One region of the Paenibacillus sp. SSG-1 genome, then DNA from elsewhere that is predicted to be linked to it. Evidence: predicted binding sites of a transcription regulator. Region 1 holds the regulator's gene; the other holds the start of a gene.
The links. The regulator NrdR, encoded in region 1, represses ribonucleotide reductase genes. The targets are predictions, from matches to a motif close to AACACNATATATNGTGTT.
Positions count from the first base shown of each region.

Region 2: a site for NrdR is predicted at 5,456-5,473, ahead of BCV73_RS03865 (adenosylcobalamin-dependent ribonucleoside-diphosphate reductase). Genes of this name have one in related genera too.

Region 1 covers NZ_MBRK01000001.1:499,076-506,446, forward strand. The annotation lists gene BCV73_RS02470 (manganese efflux pump) at 1-743, shown strand, start outside; gene coaE (dephospho-CoA kinase) at 758-1,354, shown strand; gene BCV73_RS02480 (lytic transglycosylase domain-containing protein) at 1,351-1,914, shown strand; gene BCV73_RS02485 (alpha/beta-type small acid-soluble spore protein) at 2,006-2,224, opposite strand; gene nrdR (transcriptional regulator NrdR) at 2,439-2,906, shown strand; tRNA gene BCV73_RS02495 (tRNA-Ala) at 3,142-3,214, shown strand; gene BCV73_RS02500 (AraC family transcriptional regulator) at 3,266-4,144, opposite strand; gene BCV73_RS02505 (Gfo/Idh/MocA family protein) at 4,311-5,495, shown strand; gene BCV73_RS02510 (Gfo/Idh/MocA family protein) at 5,545-6,630, shown strand; gene BCV73_RS02515 (TetR/AcrR family transcriptional regulator) at 6,781-7,359, opposite strand.
Region 2 covers NZ_MBRK01000001.1:786,423-793,793, reverse strand. The annotation lists gene BCV73_RS03875 (glycosyl hydrolase family 95 catalytic domain-containing protein) at 1-300, opposite strand, end outside; gene BCV73_RS03870 (AraC family transcriptional regulator) at 454-1,353, shown strand; gene BCV73_RS35350 (hypothetical protein) at 1,876-2,229, opposite strand; gene BCV73_RS03865 (adenosylcobalamin-dependent ribonucleoside-diphosphate reductase) at 2,657-5,269, opposite strand; gene BCV73_RS03860 (DEAD/DEAH box helicase) at 5,722-7,371, shown strand, end outside.

The sequences.
Region 1 (7,371 bases):
TGCTTGCGTTAGCATTAAGTTTGGACAGTTTTGGTGTCGGCATTACATACGGCCTTCGTCAAATGAGGATTTCGCCGTTATCGATAGCGATTATTTCTTTGTGCTCCGGGGTCATCATCTATGTGTCCATGCAGGTGGGCGTACTGCTGGCCCAATTCGTATCCCCTTCAATCGCCTCCATCATTGGAGCGGTCATCCTGATCATTATGGGCTCGTGGTCGCTGGTACAGATGTGGATCCAGAAGGAGAAAAGCGGGGAAGGCAAAGAAGTCTTGGAAGCCAAAGACGCAGAGCTCGCCAAGCAGGCTAAAGACGCCCAAACCAGCGGGATGGAGGGGCTAGGCTTGCAAAGCTCCGGCGGAGAAGGTACACTGGACCCTGCCCAGCATGAAGCACCTGAACAGACGGTGTTTTCACTGGAAATCCGGAAGCTGGGCGTCGTGATCCGCATTTTGCGGACGCCATCTTCTGCGGATATGGATAAGTCGGGCAGTATTTCCGGATGGGAAGCCATGTGGCTTGGCATCGCCTTGTCCCTGGATGCGTTCGGCGCGGGTCTAGGTGCGGCACTGCTCGGATTTTCGCCGCTGCTGACCGCCGTCGTGATCGCTCTCTTCAGCGGCACCTTTTTGGTCGTCGGAATGAAGACGGGACTGCGCTTTGCGTCCCGAACGTGGATGCGCCGGTTTACGGTGCTGCCGGCAATATTATTAATTGTAATGGGAATAATGAAGCTGTTATGAGGTGAGTTAAGGATATGAACATCGGGTTAACCGGAGGAATAGCGACAGGAAAAAGTACCGTATCCGCCCTCTTAGTCAGCAAGGGGGCGCTGCTTGTTGACGCCGACGTCATCGCCCGGGAAGTCATGCTCCCGGGTCATCCGGTTTTAGCGGCGGCCGTCGAGCATTTTGGACAAGCCATCCTCCTTCCGGACGGAACGCTGGACCGCAGACGCCTGGGGGATATCGTGTTTCACGATCCGGGCGAACGCAAAGCTCTGAACGATATTACGCATCCTGCGATCCGTCAGGAAATCCGGGAGCAGATGCAGACCTTTGAACGGGAGCACCCGGACCGCCTGGTGGTGGTGGACATCCCGCTCCTGTTTGAATCGGGTCTGGAAGCGATGTTTGAGCAGGTCCTGCTGGTCTATGCCCCGTTTGAGGTTCAGGTGGAACGCCTGATGGAGAGGAATCGGCTGACGAAGGACGAAGCGGTCGCGCGGATTCGTTCCCAAATGGATATCGAAGAGAAGAAGAAGCGGGCCGACGTTGTGATCGACAACAGTGGACAACCTTCCGAGACGGAGCGCCAAGTGGATGAATTTTGGAACCGGAAGGGCCTGCTATGAAGTTTTTACGCAAAAAAAGAGTGCTTCTTCTGTTGTTTTTAGGATTTGTCGTCATCCTGTTTTTTAATACGAACTGGATGTCGTGGTTTTACCCGATACATTATAAAGAGAACATTCGCGAGCAGGCTGAGCGTTATGACGTCGACCCGTTCCTGGTGGCTTCGATTATCCGGGTGGAATCCAATTACAAGCTGGGCAAGGAGTCCAAGAAGGGGGCTCTCGGCCTGATGCAGTTAATGCCGGATACGGCCAATTGGGCGATGGAAAAGGCCAAGCTTCCCGAAGTGACGCTGGACCATATTAAGCATGAGCCGGAGGCCAGCATCGAAATCGGCACCTGGTATCTCAAAACGCTGTCGGAGCAGTTTAAAGGAAACCGGATTGCCGTGATCGCCGCATACAACGCGGGGCCTGGTAAAGTGGACGGTTGGCTGAAAAGGGGCGTATGGGACGGGACCTACGACTCGGTCAAAAATATTCCCATCGGGGAAACCCGGCACTACGTCCAGCGGGTCATTTATTACTACAATCAGTACACGCGGATATACAGCGAGTTTTAAAGGGAGTACTGTTCTGTCGCTAAACATAACAAAAGAAGCATTGGAGAAGCTAGGTTAGCGTCTCCAACACTTCTTCGGGTATCAAACCGAATTAGAATTGACCAGCCAGTTGTTGTTCAGCCAGGGTCACCAAACGTTTAGTGATAAGTCCCCCGATCGAACCGTTCTCATATGCAGTCATGTTGCCTTGGTATCCGTCTTGTGGGATGCTGATACCCAGTTCTTGAGCGACTTCATATTTCAATTGGTTCAGGGCTGCGGTAGCTTTAGGTACTACCAGGTTGTTGGAGCTGTTGTTGTTGGAAGCCATTGTTGTTCACCTCCTCGCTGTTTGTAAATGTATTATGTCTCGAAGCTCAAAAGTTCATTACTCTTTTTGAAAAGTTTTTGTTGGAAATTTAATACATTTCGGTGAGGCGGCAAGTTAATCCCTGACGGGATAAGGGTTCGCGGCATTCGGACCCTGTGAATGTTCGTGATTTTGTTCTATATACACCGTGATTTGCAAAGGAAGGGAGTTTACCATGAAATGTCCGTACTGTGATTATGCCGGCACGAAAGTGCTGGACTCACGGCCCGCTAACGAAAATAAATCGATCCGCCGCAGGCGTGAGTGCGAGAAGTGCAGCCGGCGCTTTACCACGTTTGAGATGGTGGAGGAAACGCCGCTGATGGTCATCAAGAAGGATGGAAGCCGGGAAGAGTTCAGCCGGGATAAAATCCTCCGCGGCCTGATTCGCGCCTGCGAGAAGCGCCCGGTATCTGTCGAGCAGCTCGACATGATCGTCTCCGAGGTGGAGAAATCACTGCGCAACACCGCCGTGGCGGAGGTGGAGAGCCGCCAGATCGGCGAGCTGGTGATGGAGCAGCTGTATCCCGTGGACGAGGTGGCTTATGTCCGCTTTGCGTCGGTTTACCGCCAATTTAAAGATATCAACATGTTCATGAAAGAGCTGAAGGGGCTGCTGTCCAAAAATACGGTGGAGGACTAACCGTTAAGGGGTATGCTGCTTTGCCGGTCCGTTACAGAGGATGCAACCATCTTAAAGAGCAAAAGGGCCTTCCAGGGCCTCTTTTGCTTTTGGCGGTGGCCATGGCATGGGAGCATAAGGCTGAACACTTGCATGAGCTCCAAATCTTTTTTTGAATTTTTTTGTTGACACATGCATAAATCTTTGATAAATTATAAGAGTCGCTGATACATAATAAATCAGTAGAAAATATTAAGGGGCCTTAGCTCAGCTGGGAGAGCGCATCGCTGGCAGCGATGAGGTCAGGGGTTCGATCCCCCTAGGCTCCATAGAAGAAAACCCTTGGGAATCAAGGGTTTTTTTGTTTGTCTTTTTTAATTTTAAGCCCTGGCCCACTTCTTCCGATACTGGTGTGGCGTAATGCCCATGCGCAGTTTGAACAATTTACAAAAATAAGAGCTGTTCGCTAAACCAATCTCCTCAGCAATGAGCGAGATTGGTTTTTTCGTGGTCGTTAACAGCAGAACGGATTGATGGACCCGGCGGGCCATGATGTATTCGGAGATGCTGATGCCTGTCGCCTCTTTGAAGAGATGCGAAACATGATAGGGAGATAAATGCAGCGACTTGGCCATGTCGTCCAGCCGAAACGGTAACGTATAGTTGGCCTCGATCCATGTCAATATGTGCTCCACTTGATGATTTTGGCGAAGGGCTGGTTTGGGCAGCCCGGCTTCCGTCCGCTGATTCCATACGTGTTGGATCGAACGGTACAGCATAACGAGAAATAAAGAAAATTCCTCATATCTTTCCGCCTCTGAAAGCGCGGGTAATTGATTATCCAAGCTTTTGTAGACAGCGTCCAGGATGTGGAGCTCATCCCCGGTGTCATACAAGCACGGAACAGGGAGTTCCCCTAAATACATGAATCGATAAAAGGTATGAAGCGAAGGCCATTTTTCAAAATAAGACTCAAACATCGTCGGTTCAAAGGTTACAAGGGAACGTTCAAAGCATTGGCCTTCGTCGTATTCGAGCTTGAGATGATGGAGCTGATAAGGCTGAAAAATGCAGAGCATGCCCGGTTTGATGTCGTAGCGGTTGTTATTGACGATCATCGCCCCTTTCCCTTGATGGATCAACAATATTTCCACCCCGAGATGGGAGTGGAAGGTTTCCTTATGCTCATCGTTGACGCTTTTTCGTTTATAGGCAAAATGCAGGGGCACCTCGCTATAGTTACCCGCTACAAAAGACATGGCCGCTGCCTCCTTCTTCCCCCGTATGTACTCGCTTTCGAATCTATTCTATCGCAGAACCGCAATCTAGTGTTATTTTTTCCCCCACAGCGAAGCACAATGTTCTCGCAGCTTCAGTTAATATCCTTATATGCCAATGAAGAAAGCTCAGGGGAGGTTAACCGAAATGATCAAGGTTGCGATTATTGGGACCGGGGCGATTTCGTCCGCTCATATCGAAGGTTATCTGCAGTTGAAGGAACGCTGCCAAATTGTTGCGTTATGCGATCTTTATCCCGAGAAGGCCGAAGCCAAGCGGGAGCAATACGGTTTGGACGCTGCCATCGTTAAAGATTACAAGGAACTGCTTGATCAGGAGATCGACCTGGTTTCCGTTTGTCTGCCTCCGTTTGTTCATGCGCCCGTTACTATTGATTTTCTGAATGCAGGCAGTCATGTGATCGTGGAAAAACCGATGGCCTCTTCTCTTGAAGAATGCGATGCCATGATCAAAGCTGCGGAACAAAACGGGAAAGTATTGTCCGTCATTGCCCAAAATCGCTTCAGAAATCCGATTATGAAGCTGAAGCACGTTGTGGACAGCGGACTGGCCGGCAGAATTCTTCATGCCCAGGTGGATTCGTTCTGGTGGCGGGGCCATTGCTATTACGATTTATGGTGGCGCGGCACGTGGGAGAAGGAGGGAGGCGGTCCGACGCTGAACCATGCGGTTCATCATATTGACGCCTTGCTCTGGATGCTGGGTCAGCCCAACGAGCTTCAGGCTTATATGAGCAACGTCGCGCATGACAATGCGGAAGTGGAGGATCTGTCCATCGCGATTTTAAAATATCCGAACGGCAGCTTAGGGCAAATTACAAGCTCCGTCGTTCATCATGGTGAAGAACAGCAGTTTATTTTCCAGGGTGAGCATGCCCGGATCTCGGCGCCGTGGCGGGTCACGGCTTCCAGGTCACTGCCGAACGGCTTCCCGGAAAGGGAACCCTCTCTCGAGGAGAAAATCCAGCAATATTACAGCGAGCTGCCGGATCTGCCATACGAAGGCCATACGGCGCAGATCGACAATGTGCTGAATGCAATCGAGACGGGGGCGCCGGTCATGATTGACGGAATCAGCGGGCGGAATACGTTGGAACTCATTATGAGCATTTACAAGTCCGCAAGCACCGGAGAAAAGATTAAACTTCCCCTGCAGCAGGACGATCCTTTTTATACGCGGGAGGGTCTGATGAAGAATGCACCTCATTTTTACGAAAAGGGCAGCAGCATCGAAAATTTTGCGGATCTAAAAATAACGACAGGAAGCCGTTACGGCGGCGTAACGAACGGACAAACGTCAGACGAACAGTAAATCCCGATCATTGGGATGGACAACCTTAAACGCGAAAGGGATGAAGGAGATGCAGAAGAACGACGGAATGAATTATGCCCCAAAAGGCAAACCCAATCCGGTGGTCAAGCCGGGTGAGTTTATGATTGCCGCTGTGGCGCTCGATCATGGGCACATCTATGGAATGGTCAACGGACTGATCGAGGCAGGCGCTACATTAAAGTGGGTTTATGACCGTGACCGGGCCAAAGCGGAAGCATTCGCACGAACCTATCCCCAAGTAACGATTGCAGCCTCCGAGGAAGAGATTCTGGCAGATCCGCAGATTCAGCTTGTTGCAGGAGCAGCCGTTACTTCGGAACGCTGTGCGCTCGGTCTTCGGGTGATGGACGCAGGCAAAGATTATTTTACGGATAAAGCCCCCTTTACAACGCTTGAGCAGCTGGAGTCGGCCCGCGCCAAAGTGCGTGAAACCCGAAGAAAGTATATGGTTTATTACAGCGAAAGGCTGCATGTCGAATCGGCGGTTTATGCCGGGCAGCTCATTGAGCAGGGCGCGATCGGGCGGGTGCTGCAGGTGACGGGATTCGGACCGCATCGGTTAAACGCTACGTCCCGGCCGGAGTGGTTTTTTCAAAAGAAGCAATACGGAGGAATTCTATGCGATATTGGCAGCCACCAGGTCGAGCAGTTTCTTTTTTATGCGGGTTGTAAACAAGCGGAGGTTCTGCATAGTAAAGTGGCAAACTACAGCAACCCTGAATATCCGGAGCTTGAGGATTTTGGCGATGCCACCCTGCTAGGGGACAACGGGGCCACGCAATATTTCCGGGTGGACTGGTTTACGCCGGACGGCTTAGGTTCATGGGGAGACGGACGCACCCTGATATTGGGAACCGCAGGTTATATTGAGCTGAGAAAATATATCGATATCGCCCGCGACCGGACCGGCAATCATGTCTATCTGGTCAATCAGGAAGGTGAATATCATTTTCATGTTGACGGACAGGTTGGATATCCGTTCTTTGGAGAACTCATTCTTGACTGTCTGAACCGGACCGAAAATGCCATGACGCAGGAGCATGCGTTTATGGCGGCGGAATTGTGTTTGAAAGCGCAGGAAATGGCGCTGGACGTGACCCGAAGCGACAGCTGATTGCATGACCAGGCCAAGAAGTTCATGGAGCAGCTGCTTATAACGCATCTGTTAAAAATAAGCCAGGGAGGGCCACGTATGTATCATACAACCCTCCCTTAATCGTTATTTAGGTTGATCTATCAGCTGTTTGACCATCTCAATCTCAATTTAGCTCTGTACGCTTGTCTTGATAAGATCTTTGGCATGCTGCCTGCCTGTCGATAATAGACTGTCACTCAGCTCGGCATCACTAACGGAACGCGCCAGTACAATCGTGCCGACCATAAGGCTCAGCAAAGCTTGGCCAGTTAATGGATCGACTTCTGCCAGATCAGAGATAAAATCAATCATGCGCTGCAGCTCCTCGGTAAAGACTTGGCGCACCTCTTCGGACATTCGGGATACTTCAGCGGAAAGGGCGGGAAGAATGCAGCCCACCTCGGTCTGGTCGCGATGCTGCGGACTCAAATAAAAATGAATGACCGCGTGGATCTTGGGTGCTTCCGTTTCCAGGTCCGCCGCCTTCTGCAGCAGGGCAATGGTCTCGCTGATCGCAAAGCGGCAAGTTTCAGCGACCAATTGCTCTTTATTGTCAAAGTGGGAATAGAACCCCCCGTGCGTCAGACCGGCACCCTTCATAATAAAGGGAACGCTGATGCCCTGTACTCCGCTGGCTCGAATGGCTTTGGCTGCACTTTCAATAATACGGCCGCGAACCTTTAATTTATGACCTTCCGGATAAGGCAAAGCAATCACTCC
Region 2 (7,371 bases), 290 kb from region 1:
CGGAAAAGTAATCTTCCATTGATCGTTAAGATGAAAAACATTCCCCCTGGCCTCGGCAAGCTGTCCCGTCAGTTCTTCCGGAATCACTCTCGGATCGCCGGACGGATAGTTGAACCACATATATTGAAAAATAAAGGTGTCCGCATACGGCGATCCCGACGTGACGTACCCGTTCTCGCCGTTTCCGCTAACCATTCCGTCCCGCCACGCCCGACCGGGATTGAACGCTGGAATCTCGGTATAAGTGCCGGCATAATTGCCTTTTTCGTACAAGCGTACAGAATTCGAATCTTTCGTCATGCTATGATTCTCCTTCACCTCGTTTGACTATTATTATAACGATCACCTCGTATAAAGCGGCATTCACTAGAACGACAGATCCTTGTTGTAAATGTCGCAAATTCACAGATCTGTTATAATGGGAACATAATCGGTCCGAGGAGCGAATGGAGCATGAATTTACCGCCGATCCACTTGGAAAATACGAATCTGAAAATCACAGTCGGCGGGCTTGCACTGAATGTGCTCTATATCAAGTTGGGCATTTTTTATCGTTCTTTTCCGGAACACAGTCATAGCAAACGAAGCTATGAAATGCATTTTATTCCTCTCGGGCAAGGAACGTTGATCGCGAACGGCCACAGTTATCCAATCATCCCCGGCACCTTGTTTATGACAGGCCCTGATGTCGTCCATGAGCAGATTACGAATCCATCGGATCCTATGTCGGAATATTGTATTTGCTTCGAGCTGCTGGATCACGAGCCTACTCGGGATCGGGAACTTGATATCTTGACCGAAGTATTCGCGCAAACTCCATTCTGGTTCGGCCAAGATTCGCAAAACTTGATGGCGCTGTTCGAACAGCTTTCATTCGAAACGACTTCCAAATCCATCGGATATCACCGGTATGTAGGCACCATTCTCGAACAGATTGTTATCAAGCTCATTCGGAATTATATGGGGGACCAGACGGCCGTATCCGTCTCGCCGACACCGCTGCAAACGCGGGACGACAATCGACTGGCCACCATCGAACACAGCTTTCTGGCTCAATATCGCTTCATTACCGTACAAGCGCTTGCGAGCACATTGGGCTTAAGCGTTAGACAAACGGAAAGAACGATCAAACGATTTTACGGCATGACGTTTACTCAAAAGCGTAATATGGCCAGGTTAAGCGCAGCCGCCCATTTTCTTACCACGACGACCATGACAATCAGCCATATCGCAGAAACGGTCGGATACTCGTCTCTAGAGCAATTTTGCTCGGCTTTCAAAATAAACTATGGAATGTCGGCAAGCCGGTATCGATTATCGCGCTCTGCTCAAATTTTCAAAACCGCTGACTAAAACGAACATTTTATCTATTGTTACGATACTTTCTGGCAAATATTAAAAGACTCTATTCCTAACAATTACTTGCCGAACTTATTAAACTTGAGTAACCCATTGGATTTTCTTTTAAATTATGGTGGCAATAGATAATTCAAAAAAACCAGAACTGTCTGGTCTTTTTGAGTGATTATAAATATTTATGAATACTTATTATTTGTTCTTCTTCAGAAGGTTTAAAAAAACAATTGATTAAATCGAGGCATATCAAGAGGTATTTTCACAAAAGTTACAACGGGTTCTTCTTTTAATTTGAAAATAGTAGTTAAATTCTTTCTAAGATCTGCAAAAGGTTGATTTCTTCCTTAAAATTCGAAAAAGCTCTTAAATATTTCATAATGTTAGCAAACGGATGCATCTTGCAGATGGACCAACATAATCGATCATAAAGTATGAAAATGGTGTCGGATATTAATTACCCGGCTCCTTTTCATTTGTGAAAAAGTGTTAGCATAGCCTTGCTATTCCCGGCGCGGTGACTTATAAACTTAAATATTGTCCTGCTGAGAAGCCATTTATTCGCCGTGTATGGGCTTTCCATCCCTCATCATGTAAATACTTCAAAAGTAAAAACCGCTCCAAGAGCGGTTTAAAAGTCAAATAACTTAATAAAGGAATAGTCCATATCTCAGCTATTAGCAGCATACTGAATGATGCCTTTATTACAGCATAAGAGGCAAGCAATGAAGGCAAAAGCAATAAAAAGATAACAACCCAATATTGAATGTCTCCGGGATCTGTACGAAACCAAAAAGTCAAAAATACGGACAGAACAATTCCTAAAATTGATCCAATAATGCCCCAGACCCTTTCTATCGCTCCGATGAGATTCACCCTTCAACTATTGTGTGGTAATGAAATGGTAGACACCGACCAAAATTAATAGACATATTACAACAACGAATCCTATCAGAAAATTCTTTAGCATTGTCCCCTCACCTCGGATACCATAATAATACATTTTAGGTAGCAGGGACCACAAATAAGTAAATTTAAAAAAGGCAGGTGAGTTCCATTTGGCGATTAGTCTTGTTCATCTAAAATAAAAACGAAGCGTTAAATACCGCTTCGTTTTTTGTAAACTTTTTCAATTAATGAGAAAAAACGCAAGAATATTTTCTCAATCTTTATCGAAATAGCCGATCTTGGAACCCACTAGGATTTCACTAAAAACCCAGTCGTGGCGCACGTTTAACTGGCCTAAATACAGCTCACTTCTAACCAGCTCTCTCTCTATCATCCTACCATCAACACATCCACCTTAAGAGCACTTGCTGTACCCGCAGTTGCCGCAAGTCTTGCAGCCCTCAATGTTGATCAGCGCCGCAGCCCCGCAGGACGGGCACAAATCCACCGACGCCTTCGGCGCATCATGGCTGTGCGAGTGAGTGCCGCCATGGTCGACCGTCTCCGGTGCCAGCGTAGCTGCCACGGGCGCAGGCTCCGGATGTTCATCGTCGATGCCGCTCTGCACGTGGGCTTCCAGCGCCTTGGCGACCGCGTCGGCGATCGATTCCACGCGGTTGACGCCAAAGCCGATCGCGCCGGACCCGCCGATGCCCTTCAGGTGCTTGATCAGCAGCTCCACCTTGTGGCCATGGTCGCCGTAGCGGAGGAACAGGGAGCAGACGCGGCCCAGGGCTTCCGCCATGGCGAACACGTCGGAGCCTGCCTTGCCTACGTTCAGGAAGATTTCGCTCGGAATGCCGTCGAGGTCGTTGATCGTAATGTACGCCATGCCAAACGGCGTATTGATCTTATAGGTTGCGCCGCGCAGCACCTGCGGCCGGCGCTTGTACTGCTTATCCACTACGGAGCTCTGGCTGCTTGCCACGGCAGCGGCTACCTGGGCACCCGCCTGCTCTGCGGCAGCCGGCACGGCAGCCTCGGAGGCCGCTGCTTCCGCAGTCGGAGCGGCCTTCGCTTCGCTCTTGTCTTCCTTCTTCTCCGTTTGCAGCACCTGCACGTCGCGGCTGCCGTCACGGTAGATCGTCACGCCCTTGCAGCCAAGGTCGAACGCCAGCTCATACAGCCGCTTCGTTTCTTCGACCGTGAAGTCGGCCGGGCAGTTCGCAGTCTTCGAGATGGAACTGTCCACCCAGCGCTGAATGGCCGCCTGAGCGCGGATATGGTCTTCCGCCGTCAGATCCATCGCCGTCACGAAGTAATCCGGCAGTTCTTCGCCCGGATGGGCGTCCAGCCAGTCCTGCGCGATCGGCACAAATTGCTCGTCGAAGCCGAGGCGGCTCTGACGGAAGTATTTAAACGCGAAGTATGGCTCGATACCGGTCGACGTGCCGACCATCGTTCCCGTGCTGCCGGTCGGCGCCTGGGTGATGACGGTCACGTTGCGCATGCCCTTCTCACGGATGGCCGTGCCGACTTCCGGGAACGCCTCGGTCATATTTTTCATAAATCCGCTCTGCAAATACGGATCCGCGTCAAACGCCAGGAACGAGCCTTTCTCTTCCGCAATGTCAGCCGATGCCAGGTATGCTTCGCGGGCGATAAAACCGTACAGCTTGTCGAGGAACTCGAGTGATTCCGGACTGCCGTACCGGATGTTCAGCTTGATCATCAGCTCCGCCAGACCCATCGAACCGAGGCCGATCCGGCGCTCCTTCTTCTGGTTTTTCTCGTTTTCTTCAAAATGGTACGGCGTCGTGTCGATAACGTTATCCAGGAAACGCACGGAGTAGCGCGTCACCGTCGCCAGTTCGTCCCAAGCCACGTCATGCTTCTCTTCATCATAGAACTTGGAAAGATTCATCGCAGACAGGTTGCAGACGCCCCATGCCGGAAGCCCCTGCTCTCCGCACGGGTTCGTGCAGATGATCGGGTTGAAGTACCAGCTGTTGGACATCTGGTTGTAATATTCCATAAAGACGACGCCCGGCTCGGCCGATTTCCACGCCGATTCGATAATCGTATGCCAGATTTCGCTCGCCTTCACCGTCCGGTACGGAATGACGGCATGGCCGCCCTGCTTCCATTTCTCAAGGTCGCCGTCCCACAGCTCGTCGTAATCCGGATCCGTCGTATCCGGGAATACCAGCTCCCAGTCCAGGTCCTCCTTGACCGCCTTCATGAAATCATTGCTGACACAGACGGAAAGGTTGGCGTTTGTCACTTGTCCCATCGTCTGCTTGACCGTAATAAAATCGAGCACGTCCGGGTGCCAGTCGTTGATCATGAGCATCAGCGCGCCGCGCCGGCTGCCGCCCTGCTCAATCAGGCCGGTCGTGTAGCTGAACAATCCGCCCCAGGATACCGCACCGCTCGAGGATCCGTTCACGCCCTTGACCACGGATCTGCGCGGACGGAGCGAGGACAGATTGATGCCGACACCGCCGCCCCGCGCCATAATTTCGGTCATCTCGGACAGCGTCGCCATGATACCGCCGCGGCTGTCCTTCGGCGAAGGAATGACGTAACAGTTAAACAGCGTCAGCTCGTCACTGGCACCCGCTCCGGCGGCGATCCGCCCGCCCGGAACGAGTTTCCAGTCTTCCAGAATGTAGCGGAACTTCTCTTTCCACTCGGCCTGCAGCTCCGGCGTCGGCTCCGCCGATGCCATGGCCCCGGCCAGCCGGTCCCACATTTCCTCCGGCGTCTTCTCGATATTCAGCGTCAGCTTCTCGACGTCCGTCTCCACCAGCTCGCCGCGGCGTGTTTTTACCGTCGCCCGTTTCCCCTCACGCGATACGATCTCGCCGACTTCCTTTGTCGGAAACTTCGGATCGTCCTTGGTCAGTACAAGTACAACGTCCCCTACTTTGGCGTGATTCGGGTCCGGGTCCTTCCAAGCATACCGGTCCAAAAAGATTTTTTCGCTTAACCCCTCAAGCTTCTGTTTGCTCTGAACTTGATTCACTGTTACATTCTCCTCCCATGACTGTTATGCCGAACGTATCGGCTCTTAGTTCCGATCAGCGGATGATGTCGGTCTGCCGACTGCGCTAAAAGTGCCGGTTCACTTCCGGGAAAGGCCTGTATGTAGCCGGGTTCCTTCCATTCAATAAACGAAATATCCCCATTTAAAACGCAAATCCGCTCGTCATGTACCATATATTGTGTGCATTGATGATTATACTATACCACATATTGTTACTCCACGCCTTAATCCTGAAATTTAGACCATGAAAGCTCTTCACTCTGGGACAACCTTTGCTTTTCTCCGCCAATCTCACTTTTTTGCTTCGGTTCCTTTGAAAAAAATTGTGAAAATCAGCGGATGCCTCCATCCATACGGAGGTTATGAACTCTCCGGTTTACGTGCATACTACTGATACGCGAGATTACGAACCTATGAAGGAGGTACAAGGCTTGAAAACTTCTCATCTCGGTAGCGGGGCGCAGGCCGGGGACCTTCCCGTTCCCCTGAATATTGACCGCAGCTGGCTGGATAACCTCGAATCCCGCCTGGATAAAGGCGGCCCCTGGGGTGACTTCCGGCTGTTTCAGCTGGCCGTTCAGGGCGAAGAGGCGCGGCTTGTGACGAGCTTTGACGAGCTGCAGTGTGTGAAGCATTTGCAGGACCTGTCCCCCCTTCCCCATCAGATCGACACGGCGCGGAGGGTGCTGTTTGAGATGTCCGGCAGAGCTATTCTGGCCGATGAGGTCGGACTGGGCAAGACGATCGAAGCGGGACTCATTTTAAAAGAATACATGGTGCGCGGGCTGGTATCCAAAGTGCTGATTCTGGTACCCGCCTCCCTGGTGCTCCAGTGGGTCCGCGAGCTGAACAGCAAATTCGGCATCCCGGCGGTCGCCCAGAAAAAGGCTTATTCCTGGCATTCCGACGTCGTCGTCGCCTCCATGGATACCGCTAAGCGCGAGCCCCACAAGGACATGCTGATGGAGCAGGAATACGACATGCTCATTATCGACGAGGCGCACAAGCTGAAGAACAAGAAAACGACGAACTATCAATTTATCCAGAAGCTGCGGAAAAAGTACTGCCTGCTGCTGACTGCGACGCCGGTTCAAAACGATATGAGCGAGCTCTTCAACCTTATTACGCTGCTGAAGCCCGGCCAGCTCGGGCGGCAGGGGGATTTTGCGGCCAACTTCGTTGTCGGCAAACGGCAGGCGAAGAACGAGGGTCAGCTCCGGGACGAGCTCGCCAAGGTAATGATCCGCAACCGGCGCGGCGAAGGCCCGGTGCAGTTCACCAAACGGACGGTGCGCAACGTCAGCCTGCAGCTCTCTCCTGAGGAGCAGGCGCTGTACGACGGTGTAACTTCTTTTGTCAAGAACCAATACAAAGCGTCCGGGGGCAATCTCAGCAGCATGCTGTCCCTGGTCACGCTGCAGCGCGAGGTGTGCAGCAGCCGGGACGCGGTGTTCCTGACCCTCGTGAACCTGTCCAAGAAGATTCCGGACGACTCCCCGCTTACCGCCGAAGTGTGGGAGCTGGTGAACGCAATCCGGAATATCAAAGCGAACACGAAGGCCGAAAAGACGATCGAGCTGATCAAGGACATGAACGAAAAGGTCATCGTGTTTACGGAATACCGGGCGACGCAGGAATACCTGCTGCAGTATTTTCAAAAGCACGGCTTGTCCTGTGTACCGTACCGCGGCGGAATGAACCGGGGCAAAAAGGACTGGATGATGGACCTGTTCCGCGGCCGGGCCCAGGTCATGATCGCCACCGAAGCCGGCGGCGAGGGCATCAACCTGCAGTTCTGCCACCATATGATCAATTTTGACCTGCCATGGAACCCGATGCGGGTCGAGCAGCGGATTGGCCGCGTCCACCGGCTTGGGCAGCAGAACGATGTGAAGATCTACAACCTGTCCACCACCGGAACGATCGAGGAGCATATCCTGAACCTGCTGCACGAAAAAATCAACATGTTCGAGACGGTCATCGGCGGCCTGGATGTCATTCTGGAGCGTTTCGAGAAAAAGGAATCGTTCGAGAAAAGCCTGTACAAGCTGTTCCTCGAGTCGGAGTCGGATGAGGAAATC